Regions from separate parts of the Streptomyces sp. NPDC054786 genome, predicted to be linked through region 2. Evidence: riboswitches for the same ligand, from Rfam matches in the RefSeq annotation. Region 2 holds a riboswitch; each other region holds the start of a gene.
What was found. Region 2 has a riboswitch for cobalamin ahead of cobN (cobaltochelatase subunit CobN). Riboswitches for the same ligand answer to the same signal wherever they lie in the genome.

Region 1: it holds a riboswitch for cobalamin, as region 2 does, so the genes downstream of both, ACWGI6_RS26610 (prenyltransferase/squalene oxidase repeat-containing protein) here and cobN (cobaltochelatase subunit CobN) in region 2, are expected to answer to the same signal.
Region 3: it holds a riboswitch for cobalamin, as region 2 does, so the genes downstream of both, ACWGI6_RS06990 (HoxN/HupN/NixA family nickel/cobalt transporter) here and cobN (cobaltochelatase subunit CobN) in region 2, are expected to answer to the same signal.

What each region holds. Positions count from the first base shown of each region.
Region 1 is NZ_JBSHAW010000034.1:7,759-14,922, forward strand. Features, by position in the region: gene ACWGI6_RS26595 (ABC transporter ATP-binding protein) at 1-1,164, opposite strand, end outside; gene ACWGI6_RS26600 (CbiQ family ECF transporter T component) at 1,161-2,318, opposite strand; gene ACWGI6_RS26605 (SCO2322 family protein) at 2,315-2,989, opposite strand; gene ACWGI6_RS26610 (prenyltransferase/squalene oxidase repeat-containing protein) at 2,989-4,287, opposite strand; cobalamin riboswitch at 4,457-4,616, opposite strand; gene ACWGI6_RS26615 (MBL fold metallo-hydrolase) at 4,825-5,922, opposite strand; gene ACWGI6_RS26620 (aldehyde dehydrogenase) at 6,199-7,164, shown strand, end outside.
Region 2 is NZ_JBSHAW010000039.1:76,536-83,699, forward strand. Features, by position in the region: gene cobN (cobaltochelatase subunit CobN) at 1-1,617, opposite strand, end outside; cobalamin riboswitch at 1,656-1,815, opposite strand; gene cobG (precorrin-3B synthase) at 1,948-3,306, shown strand; gene ACWGI6_RS29125 (precorrin-8X methylmutase) at 3,389-4,021, shown strand; gene cobJ (precorrin-3B C(17)-methyltransferase) at 4,123-5,748, shown strand; gene ACWGI6_RS29135 (hypothetical protein) at 5,813-6,622, opposite strand; gene ACWGI6_RS29140 (hypothetical protein) at 6,668-7,150, opposite strand.
Region 3 is NZ_JBSHAW010000006.1:25,890-33,053, forward strand. Features, by position in the region: gene ACWGI6_RS06965 (methyltransferase) at 1-49, shown strand, start outside; gene ACWGI6_RS06970 (nucleoside/nucleotide kinase family protein) at 246-902, shown strand; gene ACWGI6_RS06975 (hypothetical protein) at 859-1,284, opposite strand; gene ACWGI6_RS06980 (MarR family winged helix-turn-helix transcriptional regulator) at 1,409-2,029, shown strand; gene ACWGI6_RS06985 (alpha/beta fold hydrolase) at 2,026-2,874, shown strand; cobalamin riboswitch at 3,025-3,231, shown strand; gene ACWGI6_RS06990 (HoxN/HupN/NixA family nickel/cobalt transporter) at 3,230-4,417, shown strand; gene ACWGI6_RS06995 (VOC family protein) at 4,486-4,986, opposite strand; gene ACWGI6_RS07000 (DoxX family protein) at 5,148-5,699, opposite strand; gene ACWGI6_RS07005 (enoyl-CoA hydratase/isomerase family protein) at 5,849-6,631, opposite strand; gene ACWGI6_RS07010 (CaiB/BaiF CoA transferase family protein) at 6,637-7,164, opposite strand, start outside.

The DNA.
Region 1 (7,164 bases), on a different contig from region 2:
CAGACCGACATGCCGCAGGAGGTCGCGGGGGCTGGTGCGGTGCGGGGTGGCGCCGCCGACCCGCACCGTGCCGGAGGCCGGTGGGTGCATACCGACGAGGGTGGTGAGGAGGGTGGATTTCCCCGCGCCGTTACGCCCCATCAACGCAAGGGTCTCGCCGCCCCGCACGGTCAGATCCACCTGGTGCAGTGCCTCGATCCGCCCCCGGCGGACGCTGAGCCCGGAGACGGCCGCGGCGACACCGGCCGGGGAGCCCGCGGAAGCAGGGGCCGGCACCGCCGGCGCGCCCCCGAGGCCTTCGCCCACCGCCGGCGTGCCACGACCCACCGCCGGTGCCTGCGGCCTGACTCCTGTCAGCCGTTCGCGCAGCGGTGCGGCCTTGCGGCGGGCGTCGCGTACGGACAAGGGAAGGGGCGACCAGTGGGCGAGGCGGCCGAGGGCCACCACCGGGGGGTGGACGGGGGAGACGGCCATGATGTCGGCGGGGGCGCCCATGACCGGGGGTGCGCCGGGGGAGGGGAGCAGGATGACCTGGTCGGCGTACTGGACCACGCGCTCCAGGCGGTGTTCGGCCAGGAGGACCGTGGTGCCGAGGTCGTGGACCAGGCGTTGGAGGACGGAGAGGACCTCCTCGGCGGCGGCGGGGTCGAGTGCCGAGGTCGGCTCGTCCAGGACCAGGACCTTGGGGTGGGTGGTGAGGACCGAGCCGATCGCCACCCGCTGCATCTGGCCGCCCGAAAGGGTGGTGATGGCGCGGTCGCGCAGCTCTGCCAGCCCCAGCAGGTCCAGGGTCTCCTCGACACGGCGGCGCATCACGTCAGGGGCGAGGCCGAGCGATTCCATCCCATAGGCGAGTTCGTCCTCGACGGTGTCGGTGACGAAGTGCGCCGACGGGTCCTGGCCCACGGTGCCGACCACATCGGCCAGTTCGCGCGGTTTGTGGGTGCGGGTGTCCCGGCCGTCGACGGTGACCCGGCCGCGCAGGGTGCCGCCGGTGAAGTGCGGGACCAGGCCGCAGACGGCGTTCAGGACGGTGGACTTGCCGACGCCGGAGGGGCCGACCAGCAGGCACAGTTCGCCCTCGGGCACGGTCAGGTCGATGCCCTGGACGGCGGGCGCCGCGGCGTCGCCGTAGGTGACCGAGACCTGCTCGAACCGGATCACTGGGTGGGCTCCTTCGTGCGCGGATCGACAACGGGGGCGCGGCCACGGGACACGGCCCGGTCCGCCCGGTCCGTGCTCGACGGGAGCGGGGCGACGAACGCGGGCAGCAGCCCCACGAGAACGGAGGCGGCCGGCCAGAGGGGGAGGACGGGGGCGGTGAGCGGGACAGCGGGCGGGTGGAGGGCGGCGGGTGCGTAGTCGTTCGCCCAGATCATCAGGGCGGCGACGGCGACGCCGGAGCCCGCGACCAGCCAGGCGCGGACGCCCCACCGGTCGGGCCGGTAGCGGCTGCGCACCGACCGGCGGCCGCCGAGCCACAGCCCGGCGAGCGCCGCCGCCAGTCCGGCGAGCAGCAGCGGCAGCCCGTAGCCGCCCCCGGTGTCGCCCAGCAGCCCGTAGGTTCCGGCACAGATACCGAGCAGCCCGCCGAGAGTGAGGACGGAGGTGAGGTGCCGCACGGCGGGCGGTACCTCGGCGCTACGGCCGTAGCCGCGCGCGTCCATGGCAGCGGCCAGCGCCACCGAGCGCTCCAGCGCGCCCTCCAGGACCGGCAGTCCGACCTGGAGGAGTGCCTTGAAACCGCGGTCGGGGCGGCCGCGCAGCCGACGCGCGGCACGCAGCCGCTGGACATCGGCGACCAGGTTGGGCGCGAAGGTCATCGCGACGACGACCGCGACGCCCGCCTCGTAGAGCGCACCGGGCAGGGACTTCAGCAGCCGGGCCGGGTTGGCGAGCGCGTTGGCGGCACCCACGCAGATGAGGAGAGTGGCCAGTTTCAGCCCGTCGTACAGCGCGAAAACCATGCCCTCGGCGGTGACCCGGCCGCCGATCCGGACGCCCTTCGCCCAGTCCGGCAACGGCACTTCGGGCAGCGTGACAAGGGTGTGCGTACCGGGGATCGGCGAGCCGAGGATGAAGGCGAAGACCAGCCGGATGGCGATCACGACCAGGCCGAGCTTGACGAACGCCCCGTACGAACGGGCCCATGGCGCATCCGTACGCCGGGCCGCGACGACATAGCCGGCCACGCCCACCAGCAGCCCCAGCAGCAGGGGATCGGTGGTGCGGGAGGCCGCGGTGGCCAGGCCGAGCGCCCACAGCCACCAGGCGCCGGCATGCAGCGCGGTGGTACGGGTCGCCTGCGGGGCGCTCATCCGCGTCGGCGGCGCGCCTGCCACACCGCCGCTGCGCCCAGTACGACGACGGCCGCGACACCGCCGACCAGCCCGGCGGACGGGCCGCCGTCACCCCCGCCGCTCGCGTCGCCGCCGTCCGCCGCCGCGCCCGAAGACGGAGAAGCGGACGACGCGGGCCCCTTCGCCCCCTTCACCGGGTCCGCGCACCCCGACGTCGGGTAACCGGCGATGGCGCACAACAAGGCGTTGGAGTCATAGCGCAGCGGCCGGGCGACCGCCGCCAGCGCCTCCCCCGCCGAGGCGTCCTCGGACACCTGGGCACACTCTGTCCTGGCCTTCGGCGGTCGCTCGCCGCCGGGCGCGTCCGCCGCGGTCCCGAAATCGATGACGATGCCGACCCGCTTGCGGCCGTCCTTCGCCGGGGTGCCGTGGCAGATCGCGTCGAAGCCGGCGGCCGCCCGGGGCTTGCCGGCCGCGGCGTAGTCGGCGCTGACGGCGAAGCGGAAGCCCTCCACCGCACCGTCGGCCGGCCGCAGCGTGGCCGGCCCCTCGGTGGCGTACGCCCAGGAACTGCCCGTGCCGTGCCAGAAGGACCAGTAGCGGTACTCCTGCGCCTGGGCGGGCCCGGCGGCCAGACCGGTGACCGTACCGGCCAGCAGCACGGCGCCGGCGATCCTGGTACGCCCCATCAGAGCCGGCTCTTCCTACGGCTGCTCAGCAGGAAGCCGATGCCGGCACCGATGGCGAGGCCGATGCCGATGATCCAGGGCAGGCCCAGGCCGCCCTCGTCCTTGGAGCCGTCGGCGTCCTTCTTCGCCGCGGCGGCCGGCTCGGGGCCGGTGGCGTTGAGCGCGGCCACCAGATCGGTGCCGCCGAAGGAGCGCGGGTCGGTGCCGGTGGCGTGCGCGGCCAGCACCAGCTGGGCGTACGCGGCGGGGCCGTTCCGCTTGGCCCAGTCCGCCGAGTTCTTCTCCAGCCACTTCAGCGGCTTCGCGGCGGCGGCGCCGTGCCGGCCGGCCGCCAGCGCCACCACGGCGTCGGCGGTGTTGCCGACGTCGGGCTGCTTCTCCGCGCCCGGCATCGCGGAGAGCAGATGCTGTCCGTTCTTGTCGAGCTGCGCGACGAGGTAGCCGTCGCCGCCCGCCGCGGCCTGCGCCGGATCGCTGCTGCCCGCCTTCTTGCCTTCGCCGTCCTTACAACTCACCGGCTTGACGGGGGCGTTTGCTCCCTTGCCGGCCGGCTCGACGACAAAGCCCTTGCCGAGCGCTCCGGTCGCGGCGGCCGCGGTGGCGTCGGCGTTCGGGGCCGCGCCCTTGAGCTGGAAGGTGAACGCGCCGCGCGCGTCCTCCTTCGCCTCGCAGCCCAGCCGGAAGGTGAGCAGCCCGTCGTAGGGGGTCTTGCCACCCTTCTTCGACGTCACGGACCGCGGCTTCTCGCCCGCCGCCGCGAGCGCGCCGATGACCACGGAGGTGGAGTTGGCGTCGCTGGCCGAGCCGGCCATCGAGCTCCAGCCGCCGTCGTCGTTCTGCACCGACTTCAGCCAGCTCACGGCCTTCTGCACGGCGCCCCCGTGCCCGCCCAGCGCGGCCAGCGCCTGCACCGCGGCGGCCGTCTGGTTGGTGTCCCGCATGGTCTTGGCGTCGCAGGGCTTGCCCGGCCCGGCCCGGAAGGCGGTGAACGAGCCGTCGGCGCACTGCTGTCCGGCCAGCCACTTCACGGCGGATGCCGCGGGGCGTATGCCCACGGTGTCCTGGGCCAGCAGCGCGAGCGACTGCCGCCAGACCCCGTCGTACTGCGGGTCCTTGGTGCCGTACAGCCCGTCGGGCAGCTTCTTGGGGGATGCGGGCGGGGAGTCCGCGTACGCGGCGGGGGCAGCGGCCGCGCCCAGCACCACCGCGGCCGCCAGCGCCGTGGCGGCGCGGCGCGCCAGGAAGGCGACGGAATGCGGCAAAGGGGCCTGGTGAGCCATGGAAGCCATGGGGGCCATCGGGTCGGTGCCTCTCGGGTCGGGTCGCGGCGATGCTACGCAGCCGCGCTCGGCCGGCCGTCCGCGCGCCGATCCATGAATCGGGCGCGGTGGCACCGGGCTCAGCTCCGTATACCTCGACGGTGCCGCGCACCGGCCGTCCGCACGGGCGGGCGGTTCCGGTGGCGGGAGCCTTGGTCGTGCCCCCTCGGGTGTTCCGGCTCGTACGGCCCTCCGCGCCCGGCCAGGGGCGCGGTGCGGGCAGGCCGTCCTCACGGTTGCGGGTCAGCGCCGGATTTCCACCGGCTTCCCCCGATCGGGTACGGATGAAGTTGTCCCGCACACCTTAACCGGCCCCCGCCCGGCCACTCGCTCGCCCGTACGAGCCGGAACTGCTCGGGGGAGAGCGCCGGGCGGGAATCGGCCGTGGGCCGGGGAGGGCGCCGGGCGGAATCCGGCCGTGGGCCGACCGCGGGCCGGCGTGGGCCGGGCGGCAACCGGCCGCCGCCTCGTCGAGGCCCCTCCCACGGTCCATGGCCCGATGGCCCCGCCCGTCCCTCACACCGCCTGGTACCGCACCGGACAGGACCCCGGCACCCGCTCCGCCTGCCCCTGCTTCACCAGACGGCGCAGATGGGCCTCGGCCTCCGAGACGGCGATATTGCGCGAGGCGTACGGGATCTGCCCCCAGGGGCGGTTCCACTCCATGGCCATGGCCAGCTGCCAGGGAGTGCGGGGTTCGCGCAGCAGCGCCCTCAGCTGGGAGAGCCGTGCCTCGTGGTGGGCGATGAGCTCGCGTACGCGTCCGCCGGCGTCGATGAAGGCGTGCTGGTGGGCGGGCAGCACCTCGGCGGGCGCGAGCCGGCCCACGCGTTGGAGGGAGTCGAGATAGTCGCCCAGGGGATCGTGGAGGTCCCGATCGTGGAGGTCCCTCACGCTCCCACCCTCGTTCGAGCCGGGGGGACGCCCCTCGCCCTCCGGGTCCTCGTACAGGCCGATGTGCGGGGTGATGCCGGGGAGGAGATGGTCGCCGGAGAAGAGCCGGCCGAAGCCGGGGGCCTGCCCCGACGGGTGCTCCTCCTCCAGATGGAGACACACATGACCCGGGGTGTGCCCCGGTGTCCAGATGGCGCGCACCCGGCGCCCCGGCAGATCGAGCAGCTCGCCGGGGCTGATGTCGCGGTCCGGCAGCGCGGCTCCCTGTCCGGGCAGCTTCCGGCCCCGCCCCTGGGCGCGCGCCTCCCGCAGCGGTGCCAGATGCTCGTCCGGTGCGCCCGCCGTCGCGAGCCTGGCGGTCAGGTGGTCGAGCCACCGGCCCGGTTCGGCCTCGCGGGTGCGGCGGACCACGTCGGTATCCGCGGCGTGCATCGCGATCCAGGCGCCGGAGGCCTCTCGCACCTTGGCCGAGAGGCCGTGGTGGTCGGGGTGATGGTGGGTGATCAGGACGCCGTGGAGATCGGCGAGGGCGAAGCCGCAGGCACTGACGCCGGCGACGAGGGTGTCCCAGGAGTCCGGGTCGTCCCAGCCGGTGTCGATGAGCACCGGCCCGCGGTCGGTCTCCAGGAGGTGGACGAGGGTGTGGCCGAGCGGGTTGTCCGGGATCGGGACGGCGATGCTCCACACCCCGCCCTTGTGGTCGGTCACCTGTGGCGTCATCCGGTCCCCTTTCGGTGTGGCATACACCCGGTACCGGCTTCACTATAACTAGAACTGGTTTCAATGCGGAGGGAAGTGACCTTCGTTCCGGCGGAGTTGGGATTCGGCCCGCGCCGTGGACTCCTGCAACTAGAACTGGTATCAGTTCCTGTTGCGGTGAGCGATGCTGATGCAGCATCAGGAGCCACCCAAGGGGCAGCCAGGAGACCGCTCAGGGACCCTCAGGACCCCTCAGGGATTGTCGGACAGGCGGCCAACCCGCAGGAGGCGGCAGCGATGAGCGACCTCGTCGAGCACGGAAAGCTCTACATAGGCGGTGAGTGGGTCGATCCGGCCGGCCGGGACACGATCGAGGTCGTCTCGCCCCACACCGAACAGGTCATCGGCCGGGTGCCGCACGCCTCACGGGCCGATGTCGACCGTGCGGTGGCCGCGGCCCGTACGTCCTTCGAGTCCGGGGTGTGGGCGAACGCCCCGTTGGCGGACCGGATCGCGGCGGTGGCCCGTATCAAGGACGGCATCGCGGCCCGCAGCGAGGAGATCGCCAAGGTCATCAGCTCCGAGAACGGCACGCCCTTCACCTCCGGCGTCATGGTGCAGTCGCTGGCCGCGATGCTGGTGTGGGACGCGGCACTGACCGTGGCCCGCGACTTTCCGTTCGAGGAGCGGCGGGACGGGGTGCTGGGTCCGCTGCTGGTGCGGCGGGAGCCGGCCGGGGTGGTCGCTGCCGTGGTGCCGTGGAACGTCCCGCAGTTCACCGCCGCCGCCAAGCTCGCACCGGCGCTGCTGGCCGGCTGCTCGGTGGTGCTCAAGGTGTCGCCGGAGACCCCGCTGGACGCGTATCTGCTCGCGGAGATCGCGGCCGAGGCCGGGCTGCCGGCGGGGGTGCTGTCGATCCTCCCGGCGGACCGCGAGGTGAGCGAGTACCTGGTCGGGCACCCGGGCGTGGACAAGGTGTCGTTCACCGGCTCGGTGGCGGCGGGCAAACGGGTCATGGAGGTCGCGGCCCGGAACCTCAGCCGGGTCACTCTGGAGCTGGGCGGGAAGTCCGCTGCGGTGATCCTGCCGGACGCGGATCTGGACGCGGCGGTGGCCGGCATCGTGCCGTTCGCCTGGATGATCAACGGCCAGGCGTGTGTGGCCCAGACGCGGATCCTCGCACCGCGCAGCCACTACGACGAGATCGCCGAACGGTTCAGCGCGGCGGCGTCCGCGCTCACCGTCGGCGACCCGCTGGATCCG
Region 2 (7,164 bases):
GGACAGCCCGGCGTTCTTGCCGGGCAGCCACTCCAGGTTGCCGTGCTTGCCCAGGTGGACCATGGCGTCCGCGCCGAATCCGCCGTCGTCGGCCGAGGCCGCGATCCAGCGGTACGCCGCCAAGTAGTGGTGCGAGGGCGGCAGATCGGGGTCGTGGTAGATCGCGATCGGGTTCTCGCCGAAGCCGCGCGGCGGCTGGATGAGGATGAGGAGATTGCCGCGGCGCAGGGCGGCCAGCACGATGTCGCCGTCGGGGTTGCGGCTGCGGTCGACGAACATCTCGCCGGGCGGCGGCCCCCAGTGCTGCTCGACGGAGTCCCGCAGTTCCTGCGGGAGCGTGGCGTACCAGCGCTTGTAGTCGGCGGCCGGGATACGGACCGGGTTGCGGGCGAGCTGCTCCTCGGTCAGCCACTCCTGGTCGTGGCCGCCGGCCTCGATGAGGGCGTAGATCAGCTCGTCGCCGTCGCCGGACACGAGGCCGGGAACCTCTTCGGTGCCGAAGTCATAGCCGTCGGCCTGCAGACGGCGCAGCAGCGCGACGGCGCTGGCGGGGGTGTCCAGGCCGACCGCGTTGCCGATCCGGGAGTGCTTGGTCGGGTACGCGGACAGCACCAGGGCGAGGCGCTTCTCGGCGGCCGGGATGTGGCGCAGCCGGGCGTGCCGGACGGCGATGCCGGCGACCCGGGCGGCGCGCTCGGCGTCGGCCACGTACACCGGCAGACCGTCCTCGTCGACCTCCTTGAAGGAGAACGGAACGGTGATCAGCCGGCCGTCGAACTCGGGGACGGCGATCTGCGAGGCGGCGTCCAGCGGCGACAGCCCCTCGTCGCTCTCCTCCCAGGCGCTGCGCGGCCCGGTCAGGCACAGGGCCTGGAGGATCGGTACGTCGAGGGCGGCCAGCGCGCCCGCGTCCCAGGACTCGTCATCGCCGCCGGCGGAGGCCTCCGCGGGCTTGCTGCCGCCCGCGGCGAGGACCGTGGTGACCAGGGCGTCGGCGGCCCGCAGCTCCTCGATCAGCTCCGGCTCGGGGGCGCGGAGGGAGGCGACGAAGAGGGGGCGGGCACGGCCGCCCGCCGCCTCGATCTGCTCGCACAGGGTCCGTACGAAGCCGGTGTTGCCGCTCATGTGGTGGGCGCGGTAGTAGAGCACGGCGATCAGCGGGCCGGTCTCGTTGCGGGCTTCCCACTCCAGCGGGCCCCAGCTGGGGGCGGGCGCGGGCGGCTCGAAGCCATGGCCGGTCAGCAGCACCGTGTCGGAGAGGAAGCGGGCGAGCTGGCCGAGGTTGGCGGGCCCGCCGTGCGCGAGGTAGGCGTGCGCCTCGGCCGCGATGCCGACCGGGACCGTGGACTGCTCCATGAGCTGGGCGTCGGGGGCCTGTTCACCGGTGAGCACGACGACCGGCCGGTGCTGGTCCTCGGCGAGCAGCACCTCCAGGCCCTCCTCCCAGGCGCGGATGCCCCCGAGGAGGCGCACGACGACGAGGTCGCAGCCCTCCAGCAGCGCGGGCAGCTCGGCGACGTCGAGACGGGCGGGGTTGGCGAGCCGGTACGGCACGGGACCCGTGGCCGCGCGGGCACTGAGCAGGTCGGTGTCGGAGGTCGACAGCAGCAGAAGCATGCGAGCGCAGGCCTTCCTCGGGGTGTCCGCGCCCCGGGTGGTCGTAAGGACGGCGGGAGTTCCTGGCTCGCCCGGCAGGCCGGGTTCACAGTGGCGGGACCGCGCCGGATTCTCACCGGGCTTCCTCCCTAGGGCCGTAGGACCCTGCGCCGTCGCTGGCGTCCGGCGGGCCAGCCGACCCACCGACCTGCATAGTAAGGGCTGTGGCCGGGCGAGGTAAGCGGGCCTCCCGGCAGGCCGCGGCGGGACGGGGGCGTGCACACGGCGGGCCGGGTGCATGGCCGGATCCGGCCCGGATCGGCGCCCACCTCCGTGGGTATGCTCGCGGCCATGCCGCCCTCCCCCTCGACACGGCCGCAGGCCGCCGCACCGCCTCTGCGCGACCGCGGTGACGCCTGCCCGGGAGCGCTGCGGCTGCATACGGCCGCCGACGGCAATCTCGCCCGCATCCGGGTACCCGCCGGGGATTTGACGGCCCGTCAGGCAAATGTCCTGGCCGACGCCGCTGAGCTGCTCGGCGACGGCCATCTCTCCCTCACCTCCCGCGGCAACGCCGAGCTCCGCGGACTTGCGGAGGGCTGCGGCGCCCGGCTCGCCGGTCTGCTGCGCGACGCCGGTCTGCTGCCCTCCGAGCGCCACGAACGCATCCGCAACATCCTCGCCTCCCCGCTGGCCGGACTGGACCGGCACACCCCTTCTGACGTGCGACGGTGGGCCCGTGAGCTGGACGCACTGCTCTGTGCGAGCGAGTCGGCGACCGCCCTCTCCGGCCGTTTCCTGTTCGTTGTGGACGACGGACGGGGCGATGTGGCGTCGCTCGGCGGAGATGTGAGCTTGCTCGCAGAACCGGACGGGGACCGGACCGGCCCGGCGGGCAGCGCCCTGCTGCGGATCGGCGACGATCCGGCGGCGCTGCGGATCGCCGGCCCGGACGTACCGCGCGCCGCGCTCGCCGCCGCCGAGGCCTTCCTGACCGCCGCCGGGGCGAGCGGCAGCGGCGCCTGGCGGGTCCGCGAACTCCCGGACGGGCACGGGCTGAGCGCCCTGGACGTGGCCGACGCGCTGCGGTCGGCGGGCATCGGGGCCGCGTACGTGCCCGAGGCTCCCGCACCCGGAACCCGCACCTCCCCGCCGTATGCGGACTCCTCCGCCCCCGGCATCGTCGAGGGCCCCGACGGCGACCGGGCGCTCTCGGTCCTGGCGCCGCTGGGCCGGCTGTCGGTGGCCCAATGGCGGCTGCTGACCGCGATCGCCGCCGACGACGGCGCCGGCGCACTGCGCCTCACCCCGTGGCGCGGCATCGTCCTGCCCGGACTGCCGGCCGCCGCGGCACCCGGCCGGCTGGCGGAGCTCACCACCGCCGGACTGATCACCGACCCGGCCTCCCCCTGGCGCCGCCTGGGCGCCTGTACGGGCCGCCCCGGCTGTGCCAAGTCCCTCACCGACGTACGCGCCGACGCCACGGCCGCCGTCGCCACCGGCCCGGCCGTCCCGGACAACGCGCCCACCGGCCTCGCTCCCGAGGGTCTCCCCGTGTACTGGTCCGGCTGCGCACGCCGCTGCGGTCACCCGCACGGCACCTGGGTCGACGTGCTGGCCACGGCGGAGGGCTACCGGGTAGCACTGGTACGGCCGGACACCGCACCGCCCGCCGCACGCACCGCGGCGGCCCCGCCCCCGGCTCCATGAACCGCCCCGAAGCCCCATGCCCCACCCCATGAATCACCCGAGCCCCCCGAGCCCTCCCGCACCCGACAACCCCGAGGCCACAGTGACCGCGTTCGACTACGAGAAGGACGGTGCGGCGATCTACCGCCAGTCCTTCGCCACCATCCGCGCCGAGGCGGACCTCGCCGGGCTGCCCGCCGACGTCAGCCAGGTCGCGGTCCGGATGATCCACGCCTGCGGCATGGTCGACCTGGTACGCGATCTGGCCTTCACCCCCGACGTGGTGGCAGCCGCCCGCAAGGCGCTGCACGCCGGTGCGCCGATCCTCTGCGACGCCAACATGGTCGCCAGCGGCGTCACCCGTAAGCGGCTGCCGGCCGGCAACGAGGTGCTGTGCACCCTCGCCGACCCGTCGGTCGCGGACCTGGCCGCCCGGATGGGGACCACCCGCAGCGCCGCGGCCCTGGAGCTGTGGCGGGACCGGCTGGAAGGCGCCGTGGTCGCGTTCGGCAACGCCCCCACCGCCCTCTTCCGGTTCCTCGAAATGATCGAGGAAGGCGCGCCCCGCCCGGCCGCCGTCATCGGCATACCCGTGGGCTTCATCGGCGCCGCCGAGTCCAAGGACGCGCTGATCGCCCATCCGTCGAAGCTGGACCACATCGTGGTGCGCGGACGCCGGGGCGGCAGCGCCATGGCCGCGGCCGCGATCAACGCCATGGCAAGCGAGGAAGAGTAAGCGTGAGCGAGCAGCAGGCAACCGGTGACGGCAGCGTCGCGACGACGGCCGGCCCCGGCCGCCTTTACGGGGTCGGCCTCGGCCCCGGCGACCCGTCCCTCATGACGGTCCGGGCGGTCGACGTCATCGCCGGCGCCGACGTCATCGCGTACCACAGCGCCCGGCACGGACGCTCGATCGCGCGCTCCATCGCCGCCGGGCATCTGCGCGCCGACCACATCGAGGAGGCGCTGGTCTACCCGGTCACCACCGAGTCGACCGACCACCCCGGCGGCTACCGGGGCGCCCTGGACGAGTTCTACGAGTCCGCGGCCGCCCGCCTCGCCGTCCACCTCGACGCCGGCCGCACCGTCGCCGTCATCTCCGAGGGCGACCCGCTCTTCTACGGCTCCTACCAGCACATGCACAAGCGGCTGGCCCACCGCTACCCGACCGAGGTCATCCCCGGCGTCACCTCCATCAGCGCCGCCGCGGCCCGCCTGGGCAGGCCGCTCGCCGAGGCCGACGAGGTCCTGACGATCCTCCCCGGCACGCTCCCGGAGGAGGAACTGACCGCCCGTCTGGCCTCGACCGACACCGCCGTCGTCATGAAGCTCGGCCGCACCTTCCCCACCGTCCGCCGCGCCATGGAACGCTCCGGCCGCCTGCCTGAGGCCCACTACGTCGAGCGCGCCACCATGCCCGGCGAGCGCACGCGGAAGCTGGCGGACATCGACGCGGAGACGGTCCCGTACTTCTCCGTCAGCGTCGTGCCGAGCCGCATCGCCGACGTGCCGCCGTCGGCGATGGCCACCCGCGCCGAGGCTGAGGTGGCCGCGCCGCCCGGCAGCACCCGCGAGTCCACGTCGGCCGACGGTCCCGGCGAGGTAGCCGCATCGCCGGACAGCACCGACGAGTTCGCCGCATCGCCGGACAGCACCGACGAGTTGGCCGCATCACTCGACGAGCCCGGCGAGCCGGCCGAGTCACCCGACGCTCCCGGCGAAGTGGTCGTCGTCGGCACCGGCCCGGCAGGCCCGCTCTGGCTGACCCCTGAGTCCCGCGGCGCCCTGGCCGCCGCCGAAGACCTCGTCGGCTACACCACCTACCTGGACCGCGTCCCGGTACGTCCCGGCCAGCGCCGCCACGCCTCCGACAACAAGGTCGAGTCCGAACGCGCCGAACTCGCCCTCGACCTGGCCCGGCGCGGCCGTCGGGTGGCCGTGGTCTCCGGCGGCGACCCGGGCATCTTCGCCATGGCCACCGCCGTTCTGGAGGTCGCCTCCCAGGACCCGTACCGCGCCATCCCCGTACGCGTCCTCCCGGGCGTCACCGCCGCCAACGCCGCCGCCGCCCGCGCCGGCGCCCCCCTCGGCCACGACTACGCGGTCATCTCCCTCTCCGACCGCCTCAAGCCCTGGGAAGTCATCGCCGAACGCCTCCACGCGGCCGCGGGCGCCGATCTGGCCCTGGCCCTGTACAACCCCGGCTCCCGCAGCCGTACATGGCAGGTCGGCAAGGCCCGCGAACTCCTCCTGGAACACCGCGCCCCCGACACCCCGGTCATCCTCGCCCGCGACATCGGCGGCCCCGGGGAGTCCGTCCGCACGGTGCACCTGGCCGACCTGGACCCGCTCCAGGTCGACATGCGCACCCTCCTGATCGTCGGCTCGTCCCAGACCCAGGCGGTACGGCGCGACGACGGGACCGAGGTCGTGTGGACGCCGCGGAGGTATCCGGAGGGGTGAGCCGGGGCTTTCCGAGCCGTGCCGGCCTCAGCGAGTAAGGGATGCATCCCCCTGCCCACGGATCTCAGACCTCCGAAGAGACCGTGATGAGGATCAGGCCCGAGAGTCCCGTCACCGCCCGGATCGAGTCCGCGAACACCTCGGTCGTCCATGCGGCCACATCCGTGGACCACTCGCGCACGCCGCAGCGGAAGGCGAGCGCCCGGCGCAAGCCCTCGGCCTGCACCTCCCCGGCGAGAGGACCGGCGAGCCCCGGAGTCGTCGTGCCGGCGGGCTTGAAGACCTCCACCGTCATGTGCTGATACGTGCGTTCAAGTGCCGCTTCGCGGATCTCGGCGGCCCGCGCGGCGAGGTTGGCCGACGGCAGGGCGGACACGGTGACCGTCAGCGAGGCCGCGCCGGACGGGTCGGCGAGGGCGAACCAGTCGGCCACTTCGGCGAGTTCGATGCGGGCGTCCCCGGCGCGGTGCAGCGGCACGAGGGCGTGGGTGCCGGTGAGGCGGATGGTGCCGACGCGGCGCAGCGCGTCCGAGAGGACCGTGATGACGGGCAGGATCGGGAGGCGGCGGGCGCGCTGCTTCTTGCCCGGGGTGTTCACGGGCCGGGGAAGCGACGACTGCAGCCAGGCCAGCTGACGGACCTGGCCGTCCTGCGTCCAGTCGCCGTCCGCGTCGTTGTGGTCCCAGAGGTTGTCGGCGGGCTTGTCCGTAAGGGCGGTGGAACTCCAGGCGTAGGCGGACGCCCGCTTCACGGCGAGGCTGAAGACGTCCTCGTCGAGGTCGAACTCGGCGCTCACCCGGTCGATCCAGGGATACCGGTCCAGTACCCCGTGCAGTCCCACGATGAGGGTGGCGCCCGGACCGGTATCACTCATGGTCGTACTCCTGGATCAAGCGGATGGAAGGGCAGAACTAGAGAATCAGACGCCGCACTTGACCGTGACCGGCTTCGTGTAGGCCTTCTCCGGCGAGTCGGCCACGCCGATGAGGTCAACGTCGATCATGGTGCGCCACTGGTGCTTGCTGCTGTTCGCGCACTTCTTGCGCGCGACGACCCGACGGGCGCTGCCGCCGTTGCCGGACTTGAGGTTCTTCGCGTTCTTGGCGACCGAGTGCCACGTCCTGCCGGACTTCATCTGCAGCCAGATGGTGACCTTGGCCTTGGTACCGGGGCCGCTGACGTGGGTCCACCAGGCGTGGGCGGACGCCGTGCGCGGCGGGGTGCTCGAAATGTGCACGCGGTCGCCGTTGGTGATGAAGACGCCGGGGCCGTTCGCGGTTGCCGGCGCGGCCAGCACGGGAGCCGGCGCGGGGGCCGGCGCGGCCGGCGCGGCCATCGCGGGGGCGACGGAGCCGCCGAGCAGTGCGGTGGCCAGGGCCGCCGACGTTATGAGGGTGCGCATGCGCATGGTGTGGT
Region 3 (7,164 bases), on a different contig from region 2:
CCTGTGGCGCCTGGGCACCGCGGACCGGGGCACGTCCGGCCCCCGCTAGGACCTTCCCGCCGCTCCGCACCGACCGGCCCCCAGGCGCCGTGGCCCTCGGGGCCGTACCTCGGGGCCGTGCCACCGGCACCACGGCCGAGCCGACCGGCCCGCCCCGCCCCGGCCCGCCTCCTGCGCCCCCGTACCCGGCCGCCGACCGCGGGCATCCCGCAGGCGCCCCGCCCGTCAGGCACGATGGACGCACCATGGATCCCCGGCATCTCCTCTCCCGCGCCCGTCGGCTCGCCGCCTCCGCGGCACCCGGCCGACGGCGGCTGCTCGGCATCACCGGCCCGCCCGGAGCCGGCAAGTCCACCCTCGCCGCCCACCTCGTGGCGGAGCTGGCCGGACAGGCGGCGCTCGTCCCGATGGACGGCTTCCATCTCGCCGAGGCGGAGTTGCACCGTCTGGGCCGTACGGACCGCAAGGGCGCGCCGGACACCTTCGACCCGGCCGGATACGCGGCACTGCTGGCGCGTCTGCGCTCCCCGGAGCCGGATACCGCCGTCTACGCCCCGGCCTTCGACCGCCGGATCGAGGAGCCGGTGGCCGGCAGCATCGCCGTGGCGCCCCACATTCCCCTCATCGTCACCGAGGGCAACTACCTCCTCCTCGACTCCGCCCCGTGGTCGCGGGTCCGGGCGCTGCTCGACGAGGTCTGGTACGTGGAGCTGGACACCCCGGAACGGATCCGCCGGCTGGTCGACCGGCATGAGCGGTTCGGGCGTCCGCGCGCCGACGCCGAGCGGTTCGTGCACACCTCGGACGAGGCCAACGCCCGTGTCGTGGCGGCCACTCGTGACCGCGCCGACCTCGTCATCAGCTTCGCACCCGAAGAGGCCCCGCCTCCACCGAGCGCATAACCCCGCTCCCCCGCCCGCGCCGGCCGGCGAACAGTCCGGCCACCGACAGCGCGCCCCACCCGACGGACACCGCCACCGCCTTCAGCCTCCGGTCGCGGCCCGGCAGCGTCGCACCGAGCAGCACGGCGTCCCCTAAGTCCGCCGCAATCCGCACATACGCGGCGGCACGCAGCGCCGGGCCTTCCGGCGCCAGCGTCATCGCCAGTCCGCTCACCGCATCCCGCCAGGCCAGCGGACGCAGTGCGGTCCGGGTCGCCGGCGCGGTCCGCCCTTCGCCGTCCACCAGTCCCGAGGGCCGCGCCAGCAGATCGGGCAGCGCCGCCACCGCCACCCCGTACACGGCCGTGGCCGCCCCGACCGCACGCAACAGACCGACCTTCATCCGCCGTCCACCTTTCTCGTCCCACTCCACCGGCCGCACGAGCCCCGTCGCGCCGGCCGCCTCCTCAACTCCTTTCCGCGGCAGCGCTCTTCCCAAACGACATCACCGATGTCATCATGACATCATGAGTGTCATTGAGGGGTGTGCCGGAGAGACCGAAGTCGCCGGTGACGGCGAACCGACGACCACCGACGACCTGCTGTACGGCGTCATCCGACGCCTGTGGCCGCTGCATCGCACGGTCGTCCGCGCGGTAGAGCGCGAGCTGGCGGGCACCGGCATGACCGCCGGCGAACACGCACTGCTGGACGCGCTGCGCACCGAAGGCCCGCGCACCGTCCCGCAGTTGGCGCGCGGGATGGGGCTCGACCGGCAGCCGGTGCAGCGCTGGGTGAACCACGCCGTGGAGCTGGGCCTGGTCGCGACCGCCCCGAATCCCGCACACCGCCGCTCGTCCCTGATCCGGCTCACCGCCGAAGGCACGGAAGCGATACGCGGCGTCCAGGAGTGCGAGGCGGCGGAGCTCAGGCAGCGGCTGGCCGACCTGTCCGCCGAGGACGTCCGTACCGCGCTGCGTGTACTGGACCGGCTCGGCGAGGAGTTCCGCCACCTGGCGAACGGCTCACACATGACACCGGAGGAAAGCGGCAGTCACGGCAGTTACGGCAGCGGCGGCAATAGCGACGACAATGGCATCACGCCCAGTTCATCGCATCCGGCACACAAAGGACGGCCCGCAAGATGACCCGACGAATCACCGCCTGGTCCGAGATCGACAACGGGCTCGTGCCGATCGACGACGGTGAGCTGTTCTACGAGACGGCCGGCTCGGGCCCCGCGGTGGTGCTGCTCCACGGCGGCATGCTCGACCAGCACATGTGGGACGAGCAGTTCGCCTGGCTGGTGAACTCCGGCCTGCGCGCGATCCGTTACGACTTCCGCGGCCACGGCCTGTCCTCCACCGTGGCCGGGGACTACGCCAACCACGACGACCTGTGTGCCCTGCTCGACGCGCTCGATGTCCCCGGCGCCGTCCTCGTCGGCCTCTCCCATGGTGCGCGGGTCGCACTCGACACCGCCATAGCCCGCCCGGAGCGGGTGACGGCCCTCGCGCTGGCCTCCCCCGGCATCAGTGGCCGCGCCTTCACCGACCCCTTCCTCCTGGAGCACATCAAGGCGCAGGTGGCGGCGATCGGCACACCGGACGGCGCGGAACGGTATGTCGAGCACTTCCTGCGGATGTGGGTGGACGGACCGCATCGCGAACCGTCCGCGGTGCACCCGGGATTCCGCGAGCGGATGCGCGCCTCGGCCGAGGCCAATGTGGAGGTGCATGCCGAGGGCGTGGGTGCCGGTATGCCCCTTGAGGTCGGCGCCGCGGACCGCCTGGCCGAGATCCGGGTGCCGACGGTCGTGTTCGACGGCGACCTCGACAGCAGTGACATCTCCGCCAATGCCCATGCGATAGCGCTGACCGTTCCCGGCGCCCGAAGAGTCCGGATACCGGGGGCGGCCCATATGGTCAATCTGGAGAACACCGCGCTCTTCGACCGCGAACTCCACACCTTCCTCTCATCCCTGGACCACTGACCCACCGCGGACCACGGCCCCTGGGACCACCGGCTCCGAGGGCGGCCGAGGTGGCAACGACCGCCCCGTGGAACGGCCGGCCGCGTCCGGCGAGTACTCCCTCCCGGGCCACGGGCAAGCCCCGTGCACCTCACCCCTCCCTGGTGGCAGTTAGAGTGACCGGGCCGTGGTGTTCGGGAAGCCGGTGACGGACCTTGTGGTCCCAGACCGGAGCGGCCCTCGCCACTGTGATCGGGGAGTTTCCGCCCCTTCCGCAGGCGCACGGCGCGCCTGCGGCGCCACTGGCCGCGGCCGGGAAGGCGGGGGCGGGCGCGCGCACCCGTAAGCCAGGAGACCGGCCACGGCATCTCACGAACTGATCCACGAGGTGCTGGAGCGTAACCGCCGGATGGTCCTGTCCACCGATACCCGTCCCACCCCTGCCTCCGCCGCCTTCCGCTGGCGCCGGCAGGACACCGTCCGCACCGCGGGCCTGATGGCCGTCATAGCCGGTCTGCACCTCATCGCCTTCGGCGTGCTCTTCCTCCTCGTGGTGCCCCATCACTACGCGGTGGGCAGCCAGGTCTTCGGGGTGGGGCTCGGTATCACCGCGTACACCCTCGGTATGCGGCACGCCTTCGACGCCGACCACATCGCCGCGATCGACAACACCACCCGCAAGCTGATGGCCGACGGCAAGCGGCCCGTCTCGGTCGGCTTCTGGTTCGCCCTCGGCCACTCCAGCGTGGTCGTCGCGATGGCGGCCCTGGTGGCGGGCGGCGCCCAGCTCGCGGGCACCCTGCTCAACGACGAGTCCCGTACGCACCAGATCCTGGGCACGGTCGGCACCACGATCTCGGGGACCTTTCTCTACCTCATCGCCGCCCTCAACCTGATCGCGCTGGCGGGGATCTGGCGGGTCTTCCGCGGTATGCGCAACGGCCACTACGACGAGGCCGAGCTGGAGCAGCGCCTCGATGCACGCGGCTTCATGAACCGCTTCCTGGGACGGTTCACCCGCTCGATCTCCCGCCCCGGCCAGATGTTCCCGCTCGGCTTCGTCTTCGGGCTCGGCTTCGACACCGCGACCGAAGTGACCCTGATGGTGATGGCCGGCAGCGGCGCCGCGGCCGGCCTGCCCTGGTACGCCGTGCTGTGCCTGCCGCTGCTCTTCGCCGCCGGGATGAGCCTGTTCGACACCCTCGACGGCACCTTCATGAACTTCGCCTACCAGTGGGCGTTCTCCAACCCGGTGCGCAAGGTCTACTACAACCTCACCATCACCGGCCTGTCGATCGCCGTCGCCTTCTTCATCGGCACGATCGAGCTGGTGACCGTGCTGCACGAGAAGCTCGCCCTCAACGACCCGCTGACCGGCTGGATTTCCGGCCTCGACCTCGGCAACGCGGGCTTCCTCATCGTCGGCCTGTTCGTGGTGGTGTGGGCCGCGGCGCTGGCGTACTGGCGACTGGCCGGCGTCGAAAAGCGCTGGGCGGAGCGGGCGGAGCGAACGACGTCGGCGCAGCGGGCGGGGGCGGCGGAGCAGGCCGCGCCGGGCTCCTGAGGCGCGTCAGCCGCACCCGCCCCGTACGCCCCCGGCGCCCGTATCGGCGCCGGGCCACAGCCGCCCTTTCATGTGGCCGAACCGGCCGCCGAACCCGTCACCAGATCCGGCCCCCAGCGCTCCAGCGCCGCCGCCAGATCGAGTGGCAGCAGCCGCTCCGGCTGGTCCGAACCCGGCCAGTCCTCCCGCGGGACCCGCCACATCACCTCGAACTCATTGCCGTCCGGGTCCTTGGCGTACAGCGACTTGGCGACGAGGTGATCACTCGACCCCACCAGCGCGCCCCGCTCGACGAGCTGCGCATGGGCCGCGACCAGCTCACCGAGCGTGCCGATTTCCCAGGCCAGGTGGTAGAGCCCGACCCGCCCGGCCTCGGGCCCCGGCGCATCCGGCCCCACCGCGAACAGCGCCAGATCATGATCATTGAGTGAGCCGGGAGCGCTGAGGAACGCGGCCCTTCCCGGAACCTCGATCCCCACCGCGAGCCCGAGGGCCTCGGTGTAGAAGGCGACCGACCGCGCCACATCACGGACGTAGAGCACCGCGTGGTTCAGACGTCGTACGGACATGCAGCCTGCTCTCCGATCTCCTGCCACGACACCGCCGGGGCCGTGCCCTCCCCCACTCCTGATCTACCCCGCCCGCCCCGACGCTGCCCGGATTCCGCCGGCCTGGATCCGGCCGTTTTCGGCCCGGGTGCCCGAAGTGCGGGGAGCGGCTCACTTCCGGGTCACTTCCGGACCAGCAGAACCGCGCCCGCCAGCACCACACTCAGCACCAGCGCGGCCACCCCGTGGACCGGCCGGTGTGCGCGCAGGCCCGGCAGGAGACGGTCGATGGCGTAGCGGCCGGGCCCGGTCAGCGCCAGGGCCGCGGCACCCGCGGTCAGCAGCAGCTCGTACTCGACGCCCTTGGGCGCGAAGAAGCCGCCGCCCCACTTCACGGCAAGGGCATTGATCATCGTGCCGACGACCGCCGCACCGGCGAGCGGCGTGAGCAGCCCGACCACCAGCCCGAGCCCGCCGAGCGTCTCGCTCAGACCGGCGACGACGGCCATCGTCCTGCCCGACGGATAGCCACTCATCGTGAAGAACTGCCCGGTCCCGTCCAGCCCCGGACCGCCGAACCAGCCGAACAGCTTCTGGGCACCGTGGGCCGCCATGGTCAGCCCGAGCGCGATCCGCAGCAGGAGCAGCCCCGTGTCGTAGCCGTGCGAGGAGGGGGCGGGGCGCGTCGAGGCGCCGATGCGGGAGGACTCGAGAGTGCTGAGGGGGGACGTCATGAGAGTGCTCTTTCGCATGTCGGGGACGGCCCGCGAGGCACCGCCGGAAGAACTACTTGAAACTTCAAGTCACCGTCCCGACGATACACAGCACCCCCACGGCGGACAACAGGTCCCGGCACACGGACCGACGCCCGGACCGGCAGCGGTCAGGAGGCGGCGGGCGGGACCGGTGCGGCGTCCGATCGCCCGAGGAACGCGCCGATCGCCCGGTCGAAGTCGGACCGCGCCACCGCAGGCCGCGGATTGACGGCGGCGGCCTTCCGCTGTGGTGCCAGCGCGGCGGTCACCGCCTGCTTGGCGGCCCGGATCGCCGCGGGTGGCTGCTCGGCGATCCGGGCGGCGAGGTCACGGGTGCGGGCGGCGAGTTGGTCCGCGGGCACGCCGTCGTCCGCGAGCCCGAGGGCCACCGCGGTGCGGGCGTCGACCAGTCGGCCGGTGTAGAGCAACTCCCGCGTCGCGGCGGGCCCGGCCAGCGCGACCATGCGGGCGGCGAACGCAGGGCTGGCGAGGATGCCGAGCCGGGCGATCGGCATCCCGATCCGTGCGCTGTCCGCCATGAGCCGCAGATCGCAGGCGAGGGCGAGTTGGCATCCCGCACCGGCGGCGACACCGCGGATCTCGGCGATCACCGGAACGGGACAGTCCTCGATCGTGGTGAACGCCGCTTCTATCTGGGCGAAGGACTCCTCGACGTATCCGTCGTCCGCATCCACCCAGTCGGTCATGTTCGAACCGGCGCAGAACGTGTCGCCATGCCCGCGGATCACCAGCACCCGCAGCGACCGGCCCGCCCCGAGCTCCCTGACCTGGCGGGCCAACTGCGCCCAGGCCCGGCCGGGAAGGGCGTTGCGCCGGCTGCCGTCACCGATACGGATCTCGGCGACCGCGCCGGACCGGGACGTCCCGATGGTGGGTTCGCGTGCGGGCACGGGGGTCACTTCGCGGCCTTTCGCGCGCGGAGAACGGCCAACTGCCGCGGGCCGACGCCGAGGGCGGCCAGGATCTGCGCGGTGTGCTCCCCGTGCCGGGGCGGCGGGGTGCGTACGGTCGCCGGGTTGCCGGACAGCTTGACGGGAGAGGCGAGGGTGCGCAGGGTGCCGGCGTCGGCGTGTTCGAGTTCGGCGACCATGCCGCGCGCGATGACCTGGGGATGCCGCAGGGCCTGGTCGACGGTGTTGATCGGGCCGACCGGTACTTCCGCCTCGGTGAGGAGCACGGCCCATTCCTGCGCGTCGCGTGCCCGCAGCGCGCGTTCGATGAGCGGGAGCAGTTCCCCGCGATGACGGACCCGGTCGGGGTTGGTGGCGAACCGTGGATCGTCGGCCAGCTCCGCGAGTCCGATCGCGGTGGCGAAGCGACGCCACAGGCCGTCGTTCCCGGCCGCGACCATGAGGTGACCGTCGGCGGTGGGGAACGCCTGGTAGGGCACGATCGTCGGGTGGGCCGAGCCATAGCGCTGCGG